DNA from 3 places in the Thalassolituus oleivorans MIL-1 genome. Region 1 is predicted to be linked to each of the others. Evidence: predicted binding sites of a transcription regulator. Region 1 holds the regulator's gene; each other region holds the start of a gene.
What was found. The regulator FNR, encoded in region 1, switches genes on or off when oxygen is low (the NO sensors DNR and NnrR bind a similar motif). The targets are predictions, from matches to a motif close to TTGATNTANATCAA.
Positions count from the first base shown of each region.

Region 2: a site for FNR is predicted at 4,271-4,284, ahead of hemN (oxygen-independent coproporphyrinogen III oxidase). Genes of this name have one in related genera too.
Region 3: a site for FNR is predicted at 1,849-1,862, ahead of clpB (ATP-dependent chaperone ClpB). Genes of this name have one in related genera too.

Region 1 covers NC_020888.1:2,127,883-2,135,649, forward strand. The annotation lists gene TOL_RS09655 (FixH family protein) at 1-109, shown strand, start outside; gene TOL_RS09660 (heavy metal translocating P-type ATPase) at 106-2,559, shown strand; gene ccoS (cbb3-type cytochrome oxidase assembly protein CcoS) at 2,562-2,774, shown strand; gene TOL_RS09670 (sulfite exporter TauE/SafE family protein) at 2,771-3,442, shown strand; gene fnr (fumarate/nitrate reduction transcriptional regulator Fnr) at 3,507-4,280, shown strand; gene TOL_RS09680 (hypothetical protein) at 4,586-5,083, shown strand; gene ttcA (tRNA 2-thiocytidine(32) synthetase TtcA) at 5,205-6,056, shown strand; gene TOL_RS09690 (hypothetical protein) at 6,112-6,627, opposite strand; gene greB (transcription elongation factor GreB) at 6,708-7,259, opposite strand; gene TOL_RS09700 (PGPGW domain-containing protein) at 7,308-7,643, shown strand; gene TOL_RS09705 (DNA-J related domain-containing protein) at 7,688-7,767, shown strand, end outside.
Region 2 covers NC_020888.1:1,126,853-1,134,619, forward strand. The annotation lists gene TOL_RS18190 (hypothetical protein) at 1-177, opposite strand, end outside; gene TOL_RS05125 (DUF4442 domain-containing protein) at 275-754, opposite strand; gene TOL_RS05130 (GNAT family N-acetyltransferase) at 834-1,589, opposite strand; gene TOL_RS05135 (hypothetical protein) at 1,702-2,286, shown strand; gene TOL_RS18195 (TlpA family protein disulfide reductase) at 2,312-2,839, opposite strand; gene hemN (oxygen-independent coproporphyrinogen III oxidase) at 2,808-4,184, opposite strand; gene TOL_RS18200 (TetR/AcrR family transcriptional regulator) at 4,441-5,103, shown strand; gene TOL_RS05155 (type I asparaginase) at 5,254-6,255, shown strand; gene TOL_RS05160 (hypothetical protein) at 6,265-7,221, opposite strand; gene TOL_RS05165 (TauD/TfdA dioxygenase family protein) at 7,538-7,767, shown strand, end outside.
Region 3 covers NC_020888.1:2,260,363-2,268,129, reverse strand. The annotation lists gene TOL_RS10365 (LysR family transcriptional regulator) at 1-738, opposite strand, end outside; gene TOL_RS10360 (DMT family transporter) at 868-1,725, opposite strand; gene clpB (ATP-dependent chaperone ClpB) at 1,981-4,566, shown strand; gene TOL_RS10350 (protease complex subunit PrcB family protein) at 4,670-5,059, shown strand; gene ruvC (crossover junction endodeoxyribonuclease RuvC) at 5,083-5,601, shown strand; gene ruvA (Holliday junction branch migration protein RuvA) at 5,692-6,303, shown strand; gene ruvB (Holliday junction branch migration DNA helicase RuvB) at 6,300-7,343, shown strand; gene ybgC (tol-pal system-associated acyl-CoA thioesterase) at 7,336-7,767, shown strand, end outside.

The DNA of each region.
Region 1 (7,767 bases):
ATTGCCGCAAAAGCGTCACGTATGGTTGTTGAGTGGCGAGCAAAAATGGCGCATTCGCGAGACAGAAATAATTGAAGAAAATAAGGCTTTCACCCTCGGCAAACAATGAGTTCTTTAGCTGCTGCTAGCCAATTGTCCGGAGCTTGTTTCCATTGTGGTGAGCCTACCAAAGGCAACCATCAATGGACGGCCATCATTGATGGTGTTGAGCAACCTATGTGCTGCCCTGGTTGTAAAGCGGTGGCAGAAACTATCGTTGCTTCAGGGCTGAAAGATTACTACCGCCATCGCACCGAATTACCTGATCTTTCTCCTGCAGAAGATGACGTCAGCGAACTTACTGTCCGCGAAACTTTGCAATTGTATGATAGTGAAGCGTTACAGCGTCGCTTCGTCGCACACAGTAAAGACTACGCTGAAGCAACACTCATTATTGATGGCATAAGTTGTGCTGCATGCTCTTGGCTGATCGAACATCGTATTAGCCAGTTGAACGGTGTGCTAACAGCCACACTGAATTTATCCAATCATCGTTTGGTCGTGCGCTGGCAAGATACGGACATCCAGTTATCGCAAATCATTGAAGCGATTTATCGGCTTGGTTATAAAGCTTCGCCGTTTTCCGCAACAGAGCAAGAAACAACTCAAGCTAGAGAAGGGAAACAAGCGATTCGTCGTTTGGCGGTTGCCGGTATTGGTACTATGCAAGTGATGATGATGTCTGTACCACTCTATGTCGGTATGGCAACGCAATACGAAATATTCATGCGCTTCGCCGCTATGATTATGACTTTACCTGTGGTGCTGTTTTCTGCTAGACCATTTTTTGATGCTGCAATTCGTAGCCTTCGTTCTGGTCATCTGACGATGGACGTTCCTGTATCATTGGCTATTGTTTTAGCGTTTTGCGCCAGTGTCTGGAGCACATTTAATCAAGGAATCGAAGTCTATTTTGATTCCGTTTGTATGTTCACATTTTTCTTATTGCTGGGACGTTTTCTAGAAATGCGTGCCCGTCATCGTATGGGTAAAGCAGGCAACAACTTAATGACCTTGCTGCCGAATGTGGCACTGCGACTGGATTCAGTTAGTGATAAAAATGAGCAAGTAATTGCCACCGAAGATATTCGCATTGGCGATATTTTACTGCTTAAACCGGGTCATCCAATTCCTGCCGACGGCATCGTTATCGAGGGACAAAGCAGCGTCGATGAAGCTGCATTAACAGGGGAATATTTACCCATAGCGAAAGCACCCGGAGCCAAACTGATCGGCGGAACTATCAATATAGAAAGCCCCTTGTTGATGCAGGTAAGCGCGACAGGTGCTGAAGCTCAGCTCTCCACCATCATGCGTTTAATGGATAGAGCACAGCAAGAAAAGCCGCAAATCGCCTTACTCGCCGACCGTATCGCTAGCCGCTTTGTCGCCGCCGTTTTATTGATATCCGGATCTGTCTTTGGCTATTGGTGGCTAATGGGCAACGAGCATGCATTTTTTATCGCGCTCTCAGTGCTGGTCGTCACTTGTCCTTGTGCACTGTCACTAGCCACACCTACTGCCCTTACCGCAGCAACGACGGCGCTGCGCGAACAGGGTATTTTGATCAGTAAGGGGCATGTACTTGAAGCACTAACCACCATTCAGCGGGTTGTATTCGATAAAACCGGCACGTTAACTCAAGGCCGATTAACGCTAGAGCGAGTAGAAATCCTGACAGCCTTACCGACCGACGAAGCAATAGCCTTAGTAGCATCCCTTGAACAACATGCTACGCACCCGATTGCTCGTGCTTTCACCAGTATTGTCCCCGAGTTAAATATTCAAGCGAGTGATGTACTTCATCACCCAAGCCAAGGCGTTAGTGGCCAAATTAATGGTCAAACGCTACGATTTGGACGGGCTGATTTCGCTTGGCCAAATGGCATTGAGCATCCACATAGCGACACCGGACAATGGCTTTTACTGGCAGATGAACAGCAACCGTTAGCTTGGTTTTTATTGAACGATTCAGTACGTCGCAGTGCCGAACCCGTCATTAAGGCACTTAAAGATCGCGGTATTCAGGTATCGCTACTAACCGGCGACCCAAGCCCTGCTGCTCTAACCATTGCCGCAAGCCTTGGTATCGACGATGTACGCTCTGGGGTTAGTCCCGCAGAGAAGTTAAAAACGGTCAGACATTGGCAGCAACAAGGTGAACGCGTCATGATGGTTGGAGATGGCATCAATGATGTCCCTGTTCTTGCCGGTGCTGATGTATCGTTGGCGGTCAATGAAGCATCCGACCTCGCCAAAACCAATGCCGATATGTTACTCACCAACGGTCGACTCGAAGCGCTTATTTCATCACTTGATGTTGCTCGGCGTACGCGCCATATTATTCGTCAAAACATTGGCTGGGCATTACTGTACAATCTGATTGCATTGCCGTTGGCCGCTGCTGGATTAATTCCACCTTGGGCCGCTGCCATTGGTATGTCGTTTAGCTCACTCTTGGTTGTATTTAACGCCCTGCGTTTAATTCGCAATCGCCCACTATCCCTTAACGAGGCTTGATCGTGGATATTATTTACGTCTTGGTTCCCCTTTCTATTGCCTTAATCGGTATTGCTGTATTCGTATTTTTTTGGGCGGTAAAAGGCGGGCAATTCGATGATCTAGAGTCGCCAGCACACAAGATTCTATTTGATGATGACGAGCACTTAATTCAGCGCAAAGATAAGCAAGATGATTCTAACGCTGACTCTAATGAAGACCCTGATAAGCAATGACAGAACCGCTGTCATTTATTACTGCAATCCTACTGGGATTATTTGGCGCCAGTCATTGCCTTGTCATGTGCGGGGGTATTGCCGCCGCTGCCGGAAATACGGATCGCGAGCATAGAATCCGCGCTGCTATTTTGTTCAATGCAGGGCGCATTACCAGTTATACCTTAGCAGGGGCTCTCGTCGGTGCACTCGGGTTGTGGCTGCAATCGCAACATCAATGGTTAATGCTCGGTCTGCGGACGATTGCAGGTGCAATGTTAATTTTAATGGGATTGTATGTTGCTAAGTGGGCATCTTGGCTGACCCAAGTAGAGCGCTTAGGGCAAGGCCTTTGGGGTCTTATTCGTCCACTTGCGCAGAAGCAGCTAGGACGCCCAACCATGCGCAGCCAGTTATTACTCGGCGCGTTATGGGGATGGTTACCTTGCGGACTCATTTACAGCACTCTGAGCTGGGTTGCTGCCAATGGACAACCTCTCGATGGAGCTCTGGCTATGTTTGCTTTTGGGCTAGGCACATTACCGGCTATATTTTCAGCAAGTCTTGCTGCGGCAACACTGATGCAAATGCTTAATCGTGCTATCGTACGGAAAATCTCGGGCGCACTACTGATGCTCTACGGGCTATGGACCTTAGTATCAGTTTGGCTCCCTATTGCGAATAGTTAGTATAAATCACAAGTAATATCGGCGATATTCGCTCCAGTGCAAATTGATTAACGGGAATTCGATCATGAAGACGCCATCAACCTCTCCTACTTCCAGCACACCATTACGTGGTACTCAACCACATTGCCAAACGTGTTCTCTTAATGCTCTGTGCTTGCCGCTATCGCTTAAAGATACGGATATGGAACGTCTGGACGATATTATTCGTCGTGGTCGCCCGATTCAAAAAGGCCAATTATTATTCCAGCAAGGCGAAACCTTCCAATCGGTATTTGCTGTTCGTACAGGTGCCCTAAAAACCTACACACTGGCGAGTAACGGCGAAGAGCAAATTACTGGCTTTCATCTTGCCAGCGAACTGATTGGACTTTCAGGTTATGAGGCTGACTGCTATCCGTTGACGGCAAAAGCATTAGAAACCACGACGGTTTGTGAAATTCCTTTACCGCAGCTTGATACATTGGCTGATGAACTACCCGACTTACGTAAACAGTTGATGCGCACCATGGGTACTGAAATTCGCCACGATCAAAATATGATGCTGTTATTGAGTAAGAAAAACGCCGAAGAACGCGTTGCTTCTTTCTTACTCGATATTTCACAACGTTATCAGCGCCGTGGCTTTTCCGCTTCCCATTTCCGTTTGCCGATGTCTCGCGTTGATATCAGTAACTACTTAGGCTTAGCCGTAGAAACGATTAGTCGCGTATTTACTCGCTTCCAAAATAACGAACTGATCGAAACCCAAGGCAAAGAAATTATATTGCGCGACATGGATGCGCTTTACGAAATGGCGGGGCTAGTATCATCGACGCATTGTGAGAAGCACGACGAGTAACAAAAAGCCGGTTTTTTAACCGGCTTTTTGTTATCGCACGCTCATCCATTCGTCATGTTCAAGCGTAACTAACCCGTTAGCAATTGCCGAATACGGCAACTGTAGCGTATGGCAGGATCAAAAATGCCTCCCGTTCAGAAGTAGGCATGAGCTTTGCGTTATCTTTGCTAAGAATGTGAGTTTAATCGCAAATATGTCCAAAAAATGACGTTATTCGCACAAGGCAAAGCAGATTAATTGAATTTGTCCTACATACTGTATAAACAGCACCACACGTTTAACGGTGCGTACTTAGGAGCCCCCTAATGGGAATAGCTGCAGAAGACTTTAAACGCTGTATTATTCAGCCAACATTACAACGTTTAGGCGTTCAAAGTGCTGGTGCGGAGGCGTTATTACTTGCCACAGCCGCCGTTGAATCTGAACTCGGCTCCTTTTTAAAAGCCGAGGGGCAGCGTACCTCTGGGGTCTACCAGATGCATGGTTTAACTCATCGCCATATTTGGGATGACTACCTAGGACATCAGCCTGAGCTAGCGAGTAAAGTGCGTGGCCTAGCCAGTCAGCATGATTTTCTTACTCATCCACATGCCGAACTCACCACTAATCTAAGTTACGCTACTGCCATTGCACTTTTAGCGTATCTACGTCACCCCGAATTTGTACTTCCAGATAATCCGACGCCTGAATTGCTTGCGGAGCTATGGAAGCAATACTATCACCCCCGCGACGATCTGAGCATCGCCGATTTTATAGCAAGGTACAAAGAGCTAATTCGCCCGATGAAAGTGGCTGCCGCTTAATCTTGTCTGTGCAGCCGTCTAGCCAGTAACAACTGTGCTTAAGCTGTCTTCTAGCCTGCTTAGGGTTCCTCTCATGCCGTCATTTTGATATAAAGCGCACGCCAATCAGTGGGGTGAGCCAATGATCGAATCCGTCGATGACCGCAAAGAAAAACTAGAATTCAACAAACTTCAAAAGCGCTTACGTCGTAATGTCGGCAAAGCGATTGAAGACTATTGCATGATCGAAGAAGGTGATCGTGTGATGGTTTGTCTGTCTGGAGGCAAAGATTCGTACACTATGCTCGATATTTTGATGGGTCTGCAAAAAAGCGCACCTGTTAATTTTGAGCTCATAGCGGTCAACATGGATCAAAAGCAACCTGGCTTCCCTGAGCATGTATTGCCCGAATACCTAAGCCAAATTGGGGTACCCTTCCATATCGTGGAAAAAGATACCTACAGTGTGGTGAAAGAAATCATTCCAGAAGGTAAAACTACCTGTAGCCTATGTTCTCGCCTGCGCCGTGGCACCTTGTACGGCTTTGCAGAGTCAATCGGTGCCAACAAAATCGCTCTTGGTCATCATCGAGACGACATCATCGAAACGTTATTCTTAAACATGTTTCACGGCGGCAAACTTAAGTCGATGCCACCTAAGCTACTTAGCGATGATAAGAAGCATGTATTGATCCGTCCTCTGGCGTATTGCAAAGAGACAGACATCGAAGCCTATTCTAATGCGAAAGAGTTTCCGATTATTCCATGCAACTTATGTGGTTCTCAGGAAAACTTGCAGCGTCAAAACATCAAGATGATGCTACAACAGTGGGAGCGTGAACAGCCGGGGCGTAGCGAGAATATCTTCTCGGCAATTTGCAATATTGCTCCCTCTCAGTTAGGTGACCGCCAATTATGGGACTTCAACAACCTACAAGACCAACAAGATAAAGGGCATTTATTTACCCGTTTGGATGTCGTACAGATCGACTAAACGGCAATACTAGGAATCAAAGTATCGCAAAAGGCTGAGGGGGTTCTCGGCCTTTTTACATTCCGCCGTTTAACATATGCGTCGCATGAAATTCGTATTCGCCTGGACCTTTGAGTATCCAATCAAATTTATAGCGCTGCTCTGTCATCATATCTTCGCCCATCGCCGTTAAGTAACAAGCATAGTCTGACAATTCTGGTTCTGGCATTTTCACTCGTACTTGGTACGTAGTATCAAGTTCAGTAACCGCAATCGTTGATATCGCTTGCGTCGGAGCGCCAGCGATACCTTTGCGGATCCACTGCAAAATAATTCCATGGCGGCCGTCGTGCTCACTTCGAATCAATCGGATATACCCCTCGCCAGCATTAGAACGCCAAGGGCAAACACGCTGAACCTGATCGACCCAAACAGGCATGACGTAGGATTCTGTAATATCGGTTGGTGCCATAACCTCAGCAATTTTTGCGTCTTGAACATCTGCATCTGCACCATGTAGCAAAGCTGGCGCAAGGCTTATACTGGCAGCCAATATTACTTGCTTGGTTAGATCCAATAATTGTAGGGTCATTAGTACATCCTCCTCTATGCAGACTAGCAGAGTCCTTTTCGCTTTGCCGTGCATGCTAATACTCAACAATATCAGGACGGCTATTTAACCCAAGCTGGTTGACCGGCAGCACTTGGCCCTGTGTCCCAATCAGGGCGTTGATAGGTAACACTGACCACGTCATAACTAACCTTACCTTTAGGCAATGTAACCACCACTTCATCGTCGAGTGACTTACCCATTAAGCCGCGTGCTAACGGTGCATCGATACTGATATACCCACGCGGCAAATCGATTTCGTCGGCACCCACTATACGATAACGGTATAACTCACCATTCAAATCTTCTAGCTCGATCCACGCACCAAAAAACACCTTACTTGTATCGGCAGGTATACGATCGACTACAGTGACATGTTCAATACGCTTTAATAAAAACCGAACGCGGCTATCAATTTGACGTAAACGGCGTTTGCCATAAATATATTCAGCATTTTCAGATCGATCACCCAATTTTGCCGCATCTGATACCTCTTGCGTCACTTTTGGACGTTCTTTGCGCCATAGAAAATCGTATTCGTCGCGTAGCGCCTGTTCTCCTTCAGGGGTTATTAAGTCGCTACGATTAGGTAATGTTTTTTCACTATCGCTCATGATCTTCCTAGTTTTATCTATTTTTATTCGGCGCCATACCGCATTGTCATGGTTCCGCAATGTTTGCGTGTCAGCGTCATTGCGGCGATTGGCTATTCTCAATATTTTGGTGAATCACTCTACATGATGAAGCGCAGTGTTAATCTGGTTTTCGGTATCTTACTTGTTATCGCTGGTTTAATTGTTATGCCCATGCCTGTTCCTCTAGGGCTAATCATGATCATACTCGGCTTGTCATTGATGGTGAGCGCTTGGCCGGCCCTGCAACGCAAGCTTAAAGCACTGCGCAGCCGCTTTCGTAAAATTTCAGATAAATTATCACGTATTCGCCATAGACTGCCGGGTTTCGCTCGCCGCTTGCTCGATGACACTGAGCCTGATTAGTCCCTGAACACAACCGACCTGCCCTCTGTGCTAAGCTTAGCGCCATGACTAGCCTTATATCGGCCTCAGGCCCTCTTCTTAACTTGTCGCCTACTGAGGCGCTGGATAGCGAGCCTATGCTCGA
Region 2 (7,767 bases), 1.0 Mb from region 1:
GTGATGATCTTGTACGCTAATTTTTAATAGCTCGATGTATTCTGCATTGAGTATCTGTGAAAGATTGAAAACTCGATCCTTTTCTTCACAGTTTGCTGCCTCCCAATAAGCGTTCTCAAGTGTCTGAAGTAAGTCAGAGATGATTTCGACAGCTTGGTTAATAGTCATGGTGGTCATAGCGGTTACCTTGTTGAATCGTGAGCATGTGTGATTAGCACACACGTCGATACAAAAAGTGTAGCAGAGCAGAAAGATTTAGCCCGACAGACCGCGCTCAACGATGGCGTGGATGTTTGCGTATATAAAGTCGTTTCTGCACGGAGGCGACTAGTTCTCCAGCTTCGTCTATGACGTGCACTTCGTAGGTTGGCTCAAACTTCTCACCATTAGCCGTTTTCGCTAAAACTTCGTCCAGCATGGCGTCAGTAATGATAAAGCGTACGCTGATGGTGCCTTTACCGGGAGCTACAAAGTCGATATCTGCGCCCTTGTCCCATACGATGTATTTTGGCCCGAGAATATTCATGAACAGCAACATGTAGAAGGGGTCTGTCATGGCAAATATGCTGCCGCCAAAGTGGGTGCCAACATAGTTACGGTTGTACCAGCGCAATTTCATTTGCACATGGATTTCACGGTAGTCCGGCGATAAATAGGTCGCTTTAATGCCAGCGCCAATATATGGGGTAAACAGATTGATGGTATGACGGAAGATGCGCGGGGAAGATAACCAGCGCATGATGGCTTTTTTCATGTTGCCTCACAGATTGAAGTGAGGCTGAAGTTTACCGCATAGGCACGCATCATTCTAAGCATGCCTGCGGAATACTGAGTTAACTTTTGAGGATACGACGCAGATAGCGGTGATCGAGCTCTGTGCGGTGCAACAAAATCAGGGCATCGGCAACGTTGAAGTCTTTGTCTAGGTACGGTTCACCACACACTTTCACGCCTAGGCGCAAGTATGCGCGCAGTAGTGAGGGTACCAAGTGTTTACCATCCATATCGACATCAATGGTAGGCATACGTACTTTTGGCGTCACACGCAGATCGGGAGTGGTGTAGTGGTGTTCGCGTAAATGATTAACGACGGCAACGGCACGGGCATAGCCATCTGACAAAGGAATGCTGCAACACCCCATGAGGTAATCGATGTTCTGATCATCGAGGTATTGAGCGATAAATGCCCAAAGCATGCCAATGGCTGAGCCACTACGAAAATCTGGATCAACACAAGTGCGACCAATTTCCATAAAAGTACGACCGTCCCGTACTATGTTACTGAGATCAAATTCAGTCGATGAATAAAATCCGCCGGCTTTTTCTGCCAGTTCATTGGTCAGAATACGGCTGTAACCAACCACACGGTCGTTGTTTACATCTTTGATCACCAAGTGCATACACAGGTCATCGAAGCGATCTTTGTCTATGCCTAGGTGGGCGCCTTCAACATCGGCTCCCATATCTTCGGCAAAGACACGGAAACGGAGTTCAAGCGCCTGCTGAATCTCTTGCGGATCGTCAGTGATGCGCGCAACCAGCGACGCTTCAGCGATTTCGGTACGCAGGGGGGCAATGGCTTGCTGCATGGTTCTTCCCGTTTTCTCTGATTTGCCAAAATTTATAACAAATCAATGACACTTTCGTGACAAATTACATGATCAAAAAAAGAGCGGCTATCCTAAGGGTTGGAGGGAAAAGATGAAACCATTGATTCTTACAATTTTGTTACTTTTTTCAAGTTTTGGCCTAACTCAACCCGCATTTGGCCCAAATATGGCAGCGAGTGTCTTGCAGCAAGATTTTGCAGGTGAGCGCCTGTATTGGACGCCCATGCGTTTGCCTATGCAAGTTGAACGCGCTTCTACGAGTCGCGATGCGGTGACATTAGCGGCCTTGTTTCGTCATCAGATGGTCGCCAGAGACGAAAAGATGTACATGGAAGACATGGGCGCGGGGAAAAAGCGCGTTGTGCTTACTTGGGATTATCGTGCGTTGAACGATGAAGATCCCGAAGGGTTTTATTACGGTATTCGGCGGGTGAAAGAGATCATGTCGTTATCTGAGCCGCAGCAGCAAGCGGACGAGACGTATGCTGAGGCGATGGTGGCTTGGTATGTGGATGATATTGAAAGCTGGGTACGAGACCCAGCCTTCCGTGCTGCGCGGACGTTACGACGCAGCCAAGAGTCTTTTCAGAAGCCATTTGAAACGCGGGTGATTTTTAAACACGAGAATGGCCGCTGGAAGATTTGGCGACCTGAAAATGAGTTGGCTAACTATTGATATCATTGCGCTTAAAGTTAAGCCTTTAGTTATCAGGTATCGTTCTTAGCCATAGCCCAGGAGGTGTCGTTAAACCTCGATCTCGATGCTTAACTAGGCCATCGCCAGATACGACATAATAGCTGGGGTAGCCAGTAACTTTTAGTGCTTCAGCTATTTTGGTCCCGCCTAAATACCATTCCCCCTTGAAACCAGTGGATGCTACAAAGTCTTCTACTTGCTTGGCGCTATCCCAATCAAGTGCGATACCAATCACGCGTGCACGTTCTTGCGGTATCAAGTTCAAGCCGGGCATGCTAACTCGACAAATGCTGCACCAAGGAGCAAAGACATACAGAACAATTGTTTGCTCGGATTGTGGCCATTTTATCTGAGTAGGGGCGCCGCTTTGCGTATAGAGCGACAAGTTCGGCAGCTTAGTGCCTTCTTCGAGTAAATGGCGATTGAGGCTATGGCTCATCCCCAGAAATAGCAGTACATAAAGGGGCCATTGCGCCCACCAGAGGCGCTTGGTCCAATTCTTAGATAGCTTTGGAAAAACGGGTTTGGTCATCCTGTTGCCGGTATGGGTCGAAGGCCATACAGGCATGACGTACCAGTAAGCGACCTGAATCTGTAATCTGCACCCCGTGCTCGTCAATGTTTACGAGTCCGTCATCACACATGGGTTGCAACCGAGCTAAATCCTGCCTGAGATAAGTGCGGCTGTCGATGTTATGTTGCTGATCCAGTTCGTTAAAGCGGATATCAAGATGGCACAATAGCCCCATGATGATATCTCGACGGAGACGGTCGTCGGCATTGGTTTTACAGGCTTTACTCAGCGGTAGTCCGCCGTTTTCTAGCGCTTCTTGCCAGTCTTCTAACGATACCGCATTTTGGCTATAGAGATCGCCAACCTGACTAATAGATGAGACCCCAAAGCCAATTAGGTCGCAGTCGCCGTGAGTTGTGTATCCTTGGAAGTTTCGATGTAACTTGCCGTCGCGTTGGGCAATGGCAAGTTCGTCATCAGGCAGAGCAAAGTGATCCATCCCGACATAATGGTAGCCAGCGTCATCGAGTTTGCTAATTGCATGTCCGAAAATTTGCAGCTTCTCTTGGGCCGAGGGCAAGTCATCTTCGCTGATGCGTCGCTGAGGCATAAATCGCTGCGGTAAATGAGCATAGTTGAAAATAGATAACCGATCTGGGCGCATATCAATAATGGCATCGAGTGTTTTATCGAAGCTTTCTACTGATTGATGTGGCAAACCATAGATCAGGTCAATATTGATCGAACGGAAGCCTAGCTCTCGTGCCTCAATCATAACGGCGCGAATCATACTCTCGGGCTGGACTCGGTTGACCGCCGCCTGAACTCGCTCGTCTAGATCTTGTACGCCGTAGCTCAAGCGATTAAATCCCAGTTCGCGCAAGCGCTTGAGTGTGTTTGGACGGAGCTCTCGCGGGTCGATTTCTATCGAATAATCAGCAGTCTCGGCGGTGCTGAAAGTAAATAAGTTACGTAAAAACTCCATCAAATCCGTGAGTTGATCATCACTTAAGAATGTCGGTGTGCCGCCACCTAAATGCAGCTGCTCAACACTGCGCGAGCCTCCGAGCAACGCATGCTTCATCCTGATTTCGGTTTTCAAATGTTCTAAATAGGGGATCGATCGCCCTTTGTTTTTCGTCACTATCTTATTGCAGCCGCAGTAGTAGCAAACATGGGTGCAAAAGGGGATGTGGAGATAGAGAGAGAGTGGCGTATGGCTTGGAGTGCATAGCGCATTGCGCTCTAACTGGTCGGAATCAACATTGCGAAACTCTACCGCCGTTGGAAATGACGTATAACGAGGTCCTGCGGTGTTGTAGCGCTGGATCATTAATGGATCCCAGATAAGGTGCTCTGACATATTAGGCAGCTCTGCAGGTGAATCTTCAGTTAGTTGAATCTAGCAATAGAATCGGCGCAGTCTATCCATGACGATCTTGGCTTATATTGTTCCACATCAAAAATTTGCCGTTTAGAGCAAAATAAATAGCATTTAGTCGCTAATTGCCTTGATTTTGGCACCTTTTGCACGTTTGATAGGCGGATCCTGAAATCTGTATAACAATTCTCAGTTGCGAAACACTGGCTTCTGAGATTTGTAGTCAACGAGGTTGGTTATGCCTAAGAAGCCGTTTACGCCGGAAGAAATTGCGGCACAACGTGAACGAATTATGGATAGCGCATCAAGTGTAATGGCTGAAGTTGGTTTTCATCATTTGTCGATGAGAAAGCTAGCGTCCCAATTGGGCATGACGGCGAGTAATATCTACAACTACTTTCCAAATAAAGAAGCCTTGTTCGTTCACACCCGACGCCGCGGCTTTGATATGGCGTTCGCCGATCTGAATGAGCAAATGGCTAACTCAGCTAACGCCACTGCTGCCTTGTATGCGTTTGCTGGTAACCTCATTGATTTCGCACAGCGCTACCCTGGGTACTATCAACTGATGTTTCAGCCGCCGTTATTGAGCTTGGATCATACTGATGGTGTTGATCAAGAAATTCAATTGCAAGTCAGCCGTATGGTTGATGAGTGGCAGTCGCACTTGTTATCACTGCTTGCCGATGCTGTTCCTACGATTGGTAGTAAAGGCGATGCATTGAAGAAGCAATTAGCGCTATTTTTTGTTTCGTCCTTGCACGGGCTGATTGACTCGTATCGATACAAAGCACTACCGCAATTACTATCGGGTGTTGACCTGATTCCTGATGATGTCGTACAAACGCACATCGGCTGGTTGCTGTCGGCCATAGAGCGTCAGGCAGAAACGGCGCACTAAAAAAACGAAAAATAATAAAAAAGCCCAGCCTAGTGCTGGGCTTTTTTATTGGAGTATTGCGTTTTTCTCCTGTGCTAAACTCTGCCAAATATCGTGATATAAACTCATAATGAACATTGTTGATCATTAACCTGACGCGGCTATTACTCTATGCAGCAACGTATTCTGATACTTCATACTGGTGGCACTATAGGCATGGAGGCTTCCACTGACGGCTATCGGCCCGCACAAAATTTTTCGGCGCTATTAGCAGAAAAGCTGCACGGGTACACGTTACCTGTCTATGACTTAGTACAATTAGATACGCTAATAGATAGTGCTGACTTGTGTCCAAATGATTGGTCGCGGATAGCGCTTTCATTGACGCAGCAGTGGCATAACTATAATGGTTTTATTGTGCTGCATGGTACGGATACCATGGCTTATACCGCTAGCGCTCTGTCTTTTATTTTACAGGAAATAGACAAGCCGGTGATCCTCACAGGTTCGCAAATTCCTTTGAATACGGTGCGTACAGATGCATTGAACAATCTGCTCAATAGTCTGTTTCTGGCGGTTAATTCGGCGCTCAAAGAAGTCTGTATTTGTTTTGATGGGCGGCTCTTAAGGGGTAATCGTAGTACCAAAGTGAATAGCGCGAGTTTAGATGCTTTTGACTCCCCTAATTTACTTTGGCTAGGAGAAGCTGGCGTAAATATTCAGCTCAATAATCGAATTTTGTTACCAGCAGGATTACCGAATTTTCGTGCGCTGACGTTTGATTCTCAAGCCGTTGCAATGCTAACGCTTTTTCCTGGAATTCAGGCGAATATGGTTGAGCAAATATTCAACATGGAAGGGCTGAAAGGGATTATTTTACGTAATTATGGTGTAGGTAATGTACCTTCCCATAATTCCGCGTTAATGCAGGTGATCGAGGAGGCGGTTAAGCGCGGAATTGTAGTGGTAAATGTTAGTCAATGTTTGGCTGGTGGTGTGTTTCAAGATACCTACGCCTCAGGATCGGTATTGAGTAAAATTGGTGTTACTTCGGGTAGTGATATGACCGCGGAAGCGGCCTTTACCAAACTTCACTATTTATTCGCTTGTGACGAACAAGTTGATGTTATTCGCAGTAAAATACCGATGTCGTTGCGGGGCGAGTGCCGCTAGGGCATGAATTTACAAATCTCTTAGGATTTCGTCTCGCCAAGCATTCACCAGAGTTTTGATGAGCGCCTGATTTTCACAGATATATGGGTGTAATTTGAGTGTTAGGGTGGTTGCACCATTCCAGCCAACAAGTGAGCTATTAATCGGGTAGTTTGCAGTACCAGGACCTGCGGCACATAGTAAGCGGTTGTCGTTAATTTCAGGATTGCGCTCGTCAGGTAATGGCCAATCGCCCATGACCGAGCAGCTCCCGGCAAAGTGACTGGAATTGGTCGATAAACGATAGACTAGCGACAGTCCGCCATCGCCTATGTATTTACCGATATTAGCCAGTTTCCAAGTTGCCCAGTGACTTTTGCTTTTTAACGCCAAGCGCATCTGCTGTTGCCAGTGAGCGGCATCTGAGTCTGGATATATCGGTAAATTAATACCAGATACTTGATTAAACTGCTCATTGCGAATATTGGTGGCACCGCGGATATTCACTCCGATGAACCAGTAATAAGGATCGTCTCCATTGACGAGTTTCTTAGCGACGACCCTGTTAAGAGCTGAAAATGCTAGATTACTGTAATTTAACTTTTGATTTTTCCCTTTTTCTTTTAAAGCTATTGTTTCTTCCCGTGTAAGAAGAGCAACTTCTGGCATGCGCATACTGTCGGGTGAATATGCATAGGTTTGCTTCCAGTTGATTTGCTTAAGGGCGGCAGGACGTGGATTTTCTTTGCTCGCGCGAAAAATCTCTAGCCAACTGGGGACCTTATTTTCATTACATATTGGTAGTGGATCGCAAGGAAAGCCTAAGGGTCGTAAAATGTTCGCGAAACCTCCCATGCCATGGCGCCACGTTTTCCATTCAACGCTACCATCATCAGGATTAAACCAGCCCCAATAGATATCATCAGAAATCCCAAAACGCTCACGTCGCACACGAAACAGTTGAGCGATGTAATCTTTTTCCGTCATGGTAACTCCTAGAAGGCAGACGATTTCTTCAGCTACTCTAGCATTGGGGTTGTGTAAATAGCAGCACTTACTGAAGAGTTGATTTTCTGGAAGAAGGTTGGCGTGAAAAGCCACCTACGGCATTAACTGCGTGCCATATTTTGTCTCACTGCGACTCGCGTGGCTGAGGTTGTCTATACGATAACAATTTATTCTATTTTTTTATAAAGATTGGCAATGTTGATCGTTATTGGCTCGGAATGTATGAATATTGTTGTGGCAGAATCATCCTTGATCTACTGAACAATACAAAAAATATAATAATAAGGAAATTAATATGGATATTACCGTGGAGTATGCCTCGCGGAATTCAGTGGTTGAAACGAGCGTACAAGAACGAGTTATTGGCGCGCCTTATATTTTAACTCCCAATGATGTCCCAATTGATCGCGCTCAATGGAAAGATTTTATTTATAATAAAGTTCGAGATTTCGGCTTTATAATTTTTCGAGATTTTGACATTAATGATGCTCATCACTTTCAACGTTTTTTGCAGAATGATCTCTC
Region 3 (7,767 bases), 130 kb from region 1:
GATGTACGTCGGTAAAGCTGTAATCCCCATTCCTGTAATACAGGCTTCATAGACCAGATCAATATCGTTTACGGTGAGCTTGCGCTCTATGCTCGCTAAACTGAAACCATGATCTTTTTCAAACTGCCGTAACCAATTGATCCGCGCATACTCGGCATTCGCAACGACTAAGATACGGTGGTTAGCTAGATCTTCGAGGGAGGTTGGAGTCCCCCATTTTTCTAGATATTCAGGTGAAGCACAGATGACGATGCGTTGTTCGGCGACCGGCTTCGCAATAAGACGCGAATCTTCTAACGAACCGATGCGTAACGCGAAGTCGAATCCCTCTTTAACAATGTCTACCGGACGGTCGGATATGTGCAGGTCAAAACTGATGTCTGGGTATTTATTGGAAAAGTCGTTAAATATCCGAGCGAGTTCACGGCGACCGAAATTCGACATCGCGGTGATGCGCAATCGCCCCTTAGGGGTATCATCGAAGTCGGTGACAAGCTTTTCGGCTTCGCTAATGGAATCCAGTATATTTTCACAGTGCTGATAGAACATCTGTCCAGCTTCTGTTGGGCTAACCGAACGTGTTGTTCTGTTAAGTAGGCGTACACCTAGCCGTTCTTCAAGAGTGCTGATCTGCTTACTGACAGCCGATGGAGTGACCCCTAGGGCGTCGGCAGCGGAAGTAAAGTTGCGAGTACGAACGACGGCGACGAAGGTCTGAAGCGGATCGATACGAGACATAAGTGAATTAAACTCCATAAACTAAAACATAATGTCATTATAATTAAGTTAATGGAAATAAATAGCTCAAATTGTCCTAGGTGAGACCAATAGCTAACGAGACTTATATTCTTGTTATGTTATGGGGTCCTAGTGCTTCGATTTAGGTTGGTAGAGATTTAGTAATCCTGCGCTAACAATCAGGGTAGCTCCCAGCCATGTGGTCCATAGCGGGAGTTCATCCCAGAAGTACCACCCCATGACGGCGCCATAGAGCACAGCGCTGTAGGCATAAACTCCAACCTTGCCGGTAGGGGCAATTCGATAGGCACGGGTGAGTAATAGTTGCCCAACCGTCGCCACTAGGCCCAATAATAAGATCCAGCCCCACATATCATTGGGCACTGGTTGCCAATTCAGTGCCGCCCCCGGAGCCGAAACAATAGCGGCGATCAGTCCAAAGTAAAAAACAATGGTCTGACTTGATTCAGTGGCCGACATACGGCGTATCGTGACCTTTGCTAAAGCGGCGAGAAAGGCGCCTAGTAAAGCGACTAACGCAATAAATGTGAAGGTACTGTCATCAGGGCGCAATATGCACGCGACCCCGGCAAATCCAACAGCGACGGCTAGTAGGCTGTAACGCCCGGCACGCTCACCTAGCCAAAGCAGGCCGATGAGTGGCATAAAGAATGGGCTTGATAGCTTCACCAAAAAGGCTTCTGTTAATGGCATATGGCCCAAAGCCCAGAAGTAGCAATACATGGCGGAAACACCGACTAGTCCGCGCATGAGATGCCAATGCCACACTTGGGTGTGCAGAAGCTTTCTTCCTTGTTGCAGCACGAGTGGCGCAAGTATGACTAATCCAGCGGCATTGCGAAAAAACACGATTTGCTCTGTGGAAAGCGTATCTGATAGATACTTGATCATGCCGCCCATAACCGCCAGTAATGCTTCGCCCATCAATAGAAACAGGGCGCCCTGACGGAGTTGATGTTGATGCACGTCGTGTCCTTAATACCGAGAAATTTGACCTATGCTGCACTTGTGAAATCAAGCCCAAGTCACCATATATGCCTGACTAGCCAGAAGGTCGGGTTGTGCATTATACGTCAGTGGTTATGCAACTTGCTCTGGATCAATACAGATAATCATTAGAAATTCTAAACTTTTAGCATTGGTAACTTGAATTTTATTAAAGTGACCGCATCTTAGCGTTAACAGAATTGAATCCCAAGAATGGGGAGCAGGAGACACACTATGCGTATGGATCGTTTAACGACCAGTTTGCAAAACGCCTTAGCTGAGAGTCAAAGCTTGGCGCTGGGCCAAGACCATAATCAAATCGATACTGTGCACGTACTATTGGCATTGTTAGAGCAGCCAAGTAGTTCTATTAAAGATGTTTTACGTCGCTGTAGCGTCAACGTGCCAGAGCTTGAAAAAACCTTACGTGGCGTTTTGAAAGATCAGCCCCGCGTCAGCAGCCCTGATGGCAATATTCAAATCGCACCTGAGTTAGGTCGATTGTTAAATTTGGCTGATAAAGAAGCGCAAAAACGCGGTGATCAGTTTGTATCGAGCGAACTCTTCTTATTGGTCGCTTTGGGGGATAAAGGTGCCACTGGGCGAGCCTTAGCTGAGGTTAAATTAACATCGGATGCGATTGATAAAGCCATTACTGAAATGCGAGGAGGCGAAGCCGTGAATGATGCCAATGCCGAAGACAATCGTCAGGCTCTGGGCAAGTACTGTATTGATCTCACCGAGCGCGCAGAAGCCGGAAAGCTCGATCCTGTCATTGGCCGTGACGATGAAATTCGTCGCACCATTCAGGTATTGCAACGTCGTACTAAAAACAACCCTGTCTTAATTGGTCAGCCCGGCGTTGGTAAAACAGCCGTGGTGGAAGGTTTGGCGCAACGCATCGTGAATGGCGAAGTACCAGAGAACCTTAAAAATAAGCGCATTTTGTCGCTGGATATGGGGTCTTTACTGGCCGGTGCTAAATACCGTGGCGAATTTGAAGAGCGCTTAAAGTCAGTACTTAAAGATGTGCAGAAAGAAGAAGGGCGCATCATTCTTTTTATCGATGAATTACATACCATGGTTGGCGCTGGTAAGAGTGACGGTGCAATGGACGCGGGTAACATGCTTAAGCCTGCGTTAGCGCGCGGTGAGTTGCATTGCGTTGGCGCGACTACGCTGGACGAATACCGTACTTTTATTGAAAAAGATGCGGCTCTAGAGCGTCGTTTCCAAAAAGTGCTGGTGGATGAACCGAGCGTAGAAGATACCATTGCCATTTTACGGGGCTTAAAAGAGCGTTACGAAGTGCATCATGGTGTACAGATTACCGATAGCGCGATTATTGCAGCGGCGAAATTATCGACTCGTTATATCGCTGATCGTCAATTGCCGGATAAAGCCATTGATTTGATCGATGAGGCAGCATCGCTGATTCGGATGGAAATCGACTCAAAACCACACGATATGGATAAGCTCGAACGTCGTTTGATTCAGCTTAAAATTGAGCGCGAAGCACTGCGCAAAGAAAAAGACGATGCGGCTAAGCAACGCTTGTCGGATCTTAATGAAGAAATCAATAAAGCTGGCCGTGCCTATGTTGAATTAGAAGACGTTTGGAAGAAAGAAAAGGCCTTGCTCGAAGGCGCTAGTAAATCAAAAGAATTGCTCGAACAAGCGCGTATTGAAATGGATGCTGCGCGTCGCGCAGGTGATTTGCAGCGCATGTCGGAGCTGCAATATGGCACCATTCCAGAGTTAGAAAAGCAGTTGGCGGCAGCGAGCGAAGCGGAAGCTTCTGGTTCGCAAGAGTTCACCTTGTTACGTAACAAGGTCACGGAAGATGAGATCGCCGAAATCGTGTCTAAATGGACCGGCGTACCCGTCAGTAAAATGCTCGAAGGTGAGCGTGAAAAATTATTGCGCATGGAGTCTGTGTTGCATGACTCGGTTGTCGGCCAAGATCAAGCCATTGCCGCGGTATCGAATGCGGTAAGGCGCTCGCGGGCAGGCTTGTCAGATCCTAATCGCCCTAACGGTTCTTTCTTGTTTTTAGGACCAACTGGCGTGGGTAAAACAGAATTGTGCAAAGCGTTAGCGAATTTTATGTTCGATAGTCGCGATGCCATGATCCGTATCGACATGTCGGAGTTTATGGAGAAACATTCGGTGGCGCGTTTAATCGGTGCGCCTCCAGGTTACGTTGGCTATGAAGAAGGCGGGCATTTAACCGAAGCGGTACGCCGTAAGCCGTATTCAGTGATTTTATTAGATGAAGTAGAAAAGGCGCATCCGGATGTATTTAACATCTTGCTGCAAGTATTGGATGACGGTCAGTTAACCGATGGGCAAGGTCGTAAGGTCGATTTTAAAAATACCGTCTTAGTCATGACTTCTAACTTAGGTTCGGACGTTATTCAAAGCATGTTTGCCAATGAATCGTACGAAGCCATGCGCGATGCTGTTATGGAAATTGTGGGTGCGCACTTCCGCCCAGAGTTTATTAACCGTATCGATGAGGCTGTGGTTTTCCATCCACTAGAAAAATCGCAAATTCGTGGTATTGCTGATATTCAGTTGCAGTTGCTGCGTGATCGCTTAAAAGATCGTGATCTCGGTTTTGAAATGTCGGATGGTGCGATTGAACGTTTGGTTGAGGTTGGTTACGACCCTATATTTGGTGCTCGACCACTCAAGCGCGCGATACAGCGTTCGATTGAGAATCCACTGGCGCAGGATATTCTCGCAGGGCGGTTTATGCCGGGCAGCACCATCGTCGCTGAAGTAAAAGATGGAGAATTGGTATTCACTGGTCGTTAACATTGGTTAAGGCTTGATTTGGACGCTAGCCCTAAGCCCGATATACTGCGGCAACTTCACAATTAAATAGTGAAGTTGCCGTTTTTATTTGGGGGAAGGCAGTATGACAAGACTCATGGGTCTAGTGTCAGGGATAGTTTTTGTCGCGACGGCAGTGATGGCAGGGTGCGCGGGACAGCCGGAGCATATTAATCTGCCAAGTAATGCTGCTTTGAATTGTGTCGTCATGGAAAGCGTTGTGGTGGTTGATGGCAAGCTGACTATCGCAGCAGGAGAAAAACCAACACCTGGCTATAGTGTCGAGTTGAGTAAGCAACAGCATGAAGATGGGGATCTCATGGTTGAGTACTTTATTGCGACGCCACCATCTGGGCGCATGTTGCCGCAGATGATGACCAGTCCTTGTCGTCGTATCGAATTACCGCGCGACTGGCATAGTGTTACGGTGGTTAATCGCGATACGAGTCAGCAATGGGTGTTTGAACATCCCTAAGCACAGCGATAAAAGGCAGCCTTATGGCGATTATTCTCGGTATTGATCCAGGTTCACGTTTAACCGGATTTGGTGTGATTAATACGGTTGGACAACGAATAGAATATATTGCCAGCGGATGCATTCGTACTGGGGCCGGCGATCTTGCCGATCGTTTGAAAGTCATATTTGAAAGCGTCACGCAATTGATCGAATTACATTGCCCGCAGCAATTTGCCATCGAGCAGGTGTTTATGGGGAGTAATGCCTCGTCTGCTCTTAAGCTAGGGCAAGCAAGGGGGGTCGCTATTGTGGCGGCTAGTATGCAAAATTTGCCAGTACACGAATACGCACCGCGCACGATTAAGCAGGCGGTAGTGGGGACTGGTGCCGCTGACAAAGAACAAGTGCAACATATGGTTCAACGGTTATTAAAACTTCCTGGTATTCCTCAAGCCGATGCCGCCGATGCCCTAGCCATTGCGATCTGTCATGCGCATACCACTGCCAGTTTAATCAGCCAAGCTGGGCTTACCCAATTTCGTCGTGGTCGGTCGCGTTAATCGAGCGCAAAACTCAATGATGCGTTGAGTCTCAGCGTCTTTTGCTGATAGGCTAGCCGCTTTCAGTCATCCCTTCGTTGTGTCGTCATCATGATCGGTCGTTTACAAGGTTTTATCATTGAGAAGCAAGCGCCAGAGCTGCTTATTGATGTTCATGGCGTGGGCTACGAAGTCCAAGCGCCGCTATCTACTTTCGCAGTACTGGGAAAGCTCGGTGATCCCGTCACTTTATATACCCACCTCGCAATTCGCGAAGATGCTCACCAGTTGTATGGCTTTAGCGATAAGAGCCAACGTAGTCTCTTTCGTACCTTGATTAAGGTGAGTGGTGTTGGTCCAAAACTAGGTTTGGCCATTTTGTCAGGAATGGACGTCAGTGCGTTTGCGCGCTGTGTTCATCAAGAAGACATTTCGGGTTTGACCAAATTGCCCGGTGTTGGCAAAAAAACCGCTGAACGGTTAATTGTTGAAATGCGAGATCGTTTAATCGAATGGCAAGCGCCAGCGCCGCTATGGGCGGCGGTTGAGCAAAATGAGCAAGCGGGTAAAAACCAACTACTGCAAGAAGCAGAAGGTGCCTTGGTTGCTTTGGGCTACAAGCCTCAAGATGCGAGCAAGATGCTGATGAAAGTGGCGGATACCTGCACCAGTGCTGAAGATATGATTCGCCAAGCTCTGCGCAACACCTTAGGTGGCGCATGATAGAGAATGATCGCTTTATTGCCGCAACACCATTATCAGGTGAAGAGCGCGTAGAAGAGCGTCAAGATCGCGCTATTCGTCCGCGTATGCTCGCCGACTATATCGGTCAGCCCATTGTGCGTGAACAGATGGAGATCTTCATCGGAGCCGCTCGCGCTCGTGGTGAAGCGCTTGACCACACTTTGGTTTTTGGTCCTCCTGGGTTAGGCAAAACCACCTTGGCTAACATTATTGCCGAGGAAATGGGCGTACAAATTAAATCGACTTCTGGCCCGGTGATGGAGAAAGCAGGTGACCTTGCTGCCATGCTGACCAATTTAGAAGAGGGCGATGTTTTATTTATCGACGAAATTCATCGCTTAAATCCAGCGGTTGAAGAAGTTTTATACCCAGCGATGGAAGACTACCAACTGGATATTATGGTTGGCGAAGGTCCATCGGCACGTTCGATAAAAATCGATTTACCGGCATTTACCCTTGTGGGAGCGACAACGCGCGCGGGCTTATTAACATCTCCTCTGCGTGATCGCTTCGGCATTGTGCAGCGTTTAGAGTTTTATAACGTTGATGACTTGAGCCATATTGTTGCGCGGTCGGGGCGTTTAATGGAGCTAGAACTCGATAACGCAGGAGCGCGCGAAATTGCTCGTCGTGCCCGTGGTACTCCGCGTATCGCTAATCGCTTGCTGCGTCGAGTGCGGGATTATGCCCAAGTAAAAGGCACGGGAATTGTTGATCAAGACATCGCCAATGCCGCGTTAAATATGCTCAATGTCGATGCTCAAGGTTTTGATCACATGGACCGACGCTTATTGCTGACCTTGATGGAAAAATACGATGGTGGCCCTGCCGGTGTAGATAGCCTTGCAGCATCCATTGGCGAAGAACGCGATACCATCGAAGATGTACTTGAGCCGTATTTAATGCAGCAGGGATACATCACGCGCACGCCACGTGGTCGTATCGCCACTAAGCTTGCGTATTTGCATTTTGGTCTCGATTTACCTAGCCGTTTCAACTCGGAATCGAACGATGTTTGAATGGCCGTTACGGGTATATATCGAAGATACAGATGCCGGCGGTATTGTTTATTACGCCAATTACCTTAAGTTTTTTGAGCGTGCTCGTAGCGAGTGGTTGCGTAATATCGGATTTGATCAACAGGTATTAATGCGAGACGCTATTCGTTTCGTGGTGCGCGAAGTGAATGTGAAATATCGTCAGCCAGCTTTGCTGGATGATGAAATCATCGCGACGGTTGAAGTCGCCGCGCTGGGAAAAGCGAGTATGACATTGAACCAGCGCATTGTTCGCCGGTCGGATAACCAGAGCCAGTTATCCTCTAGTGAGCAGATGTTAGCCGAAGGTTCGGTCAGTATTGCCTGTATAGATGAAAACGGACGTCCTAGGGTAATTCCTAAGGATGTCGCCCAACAAATTTCAATGACAGTGACAACTCAGGAG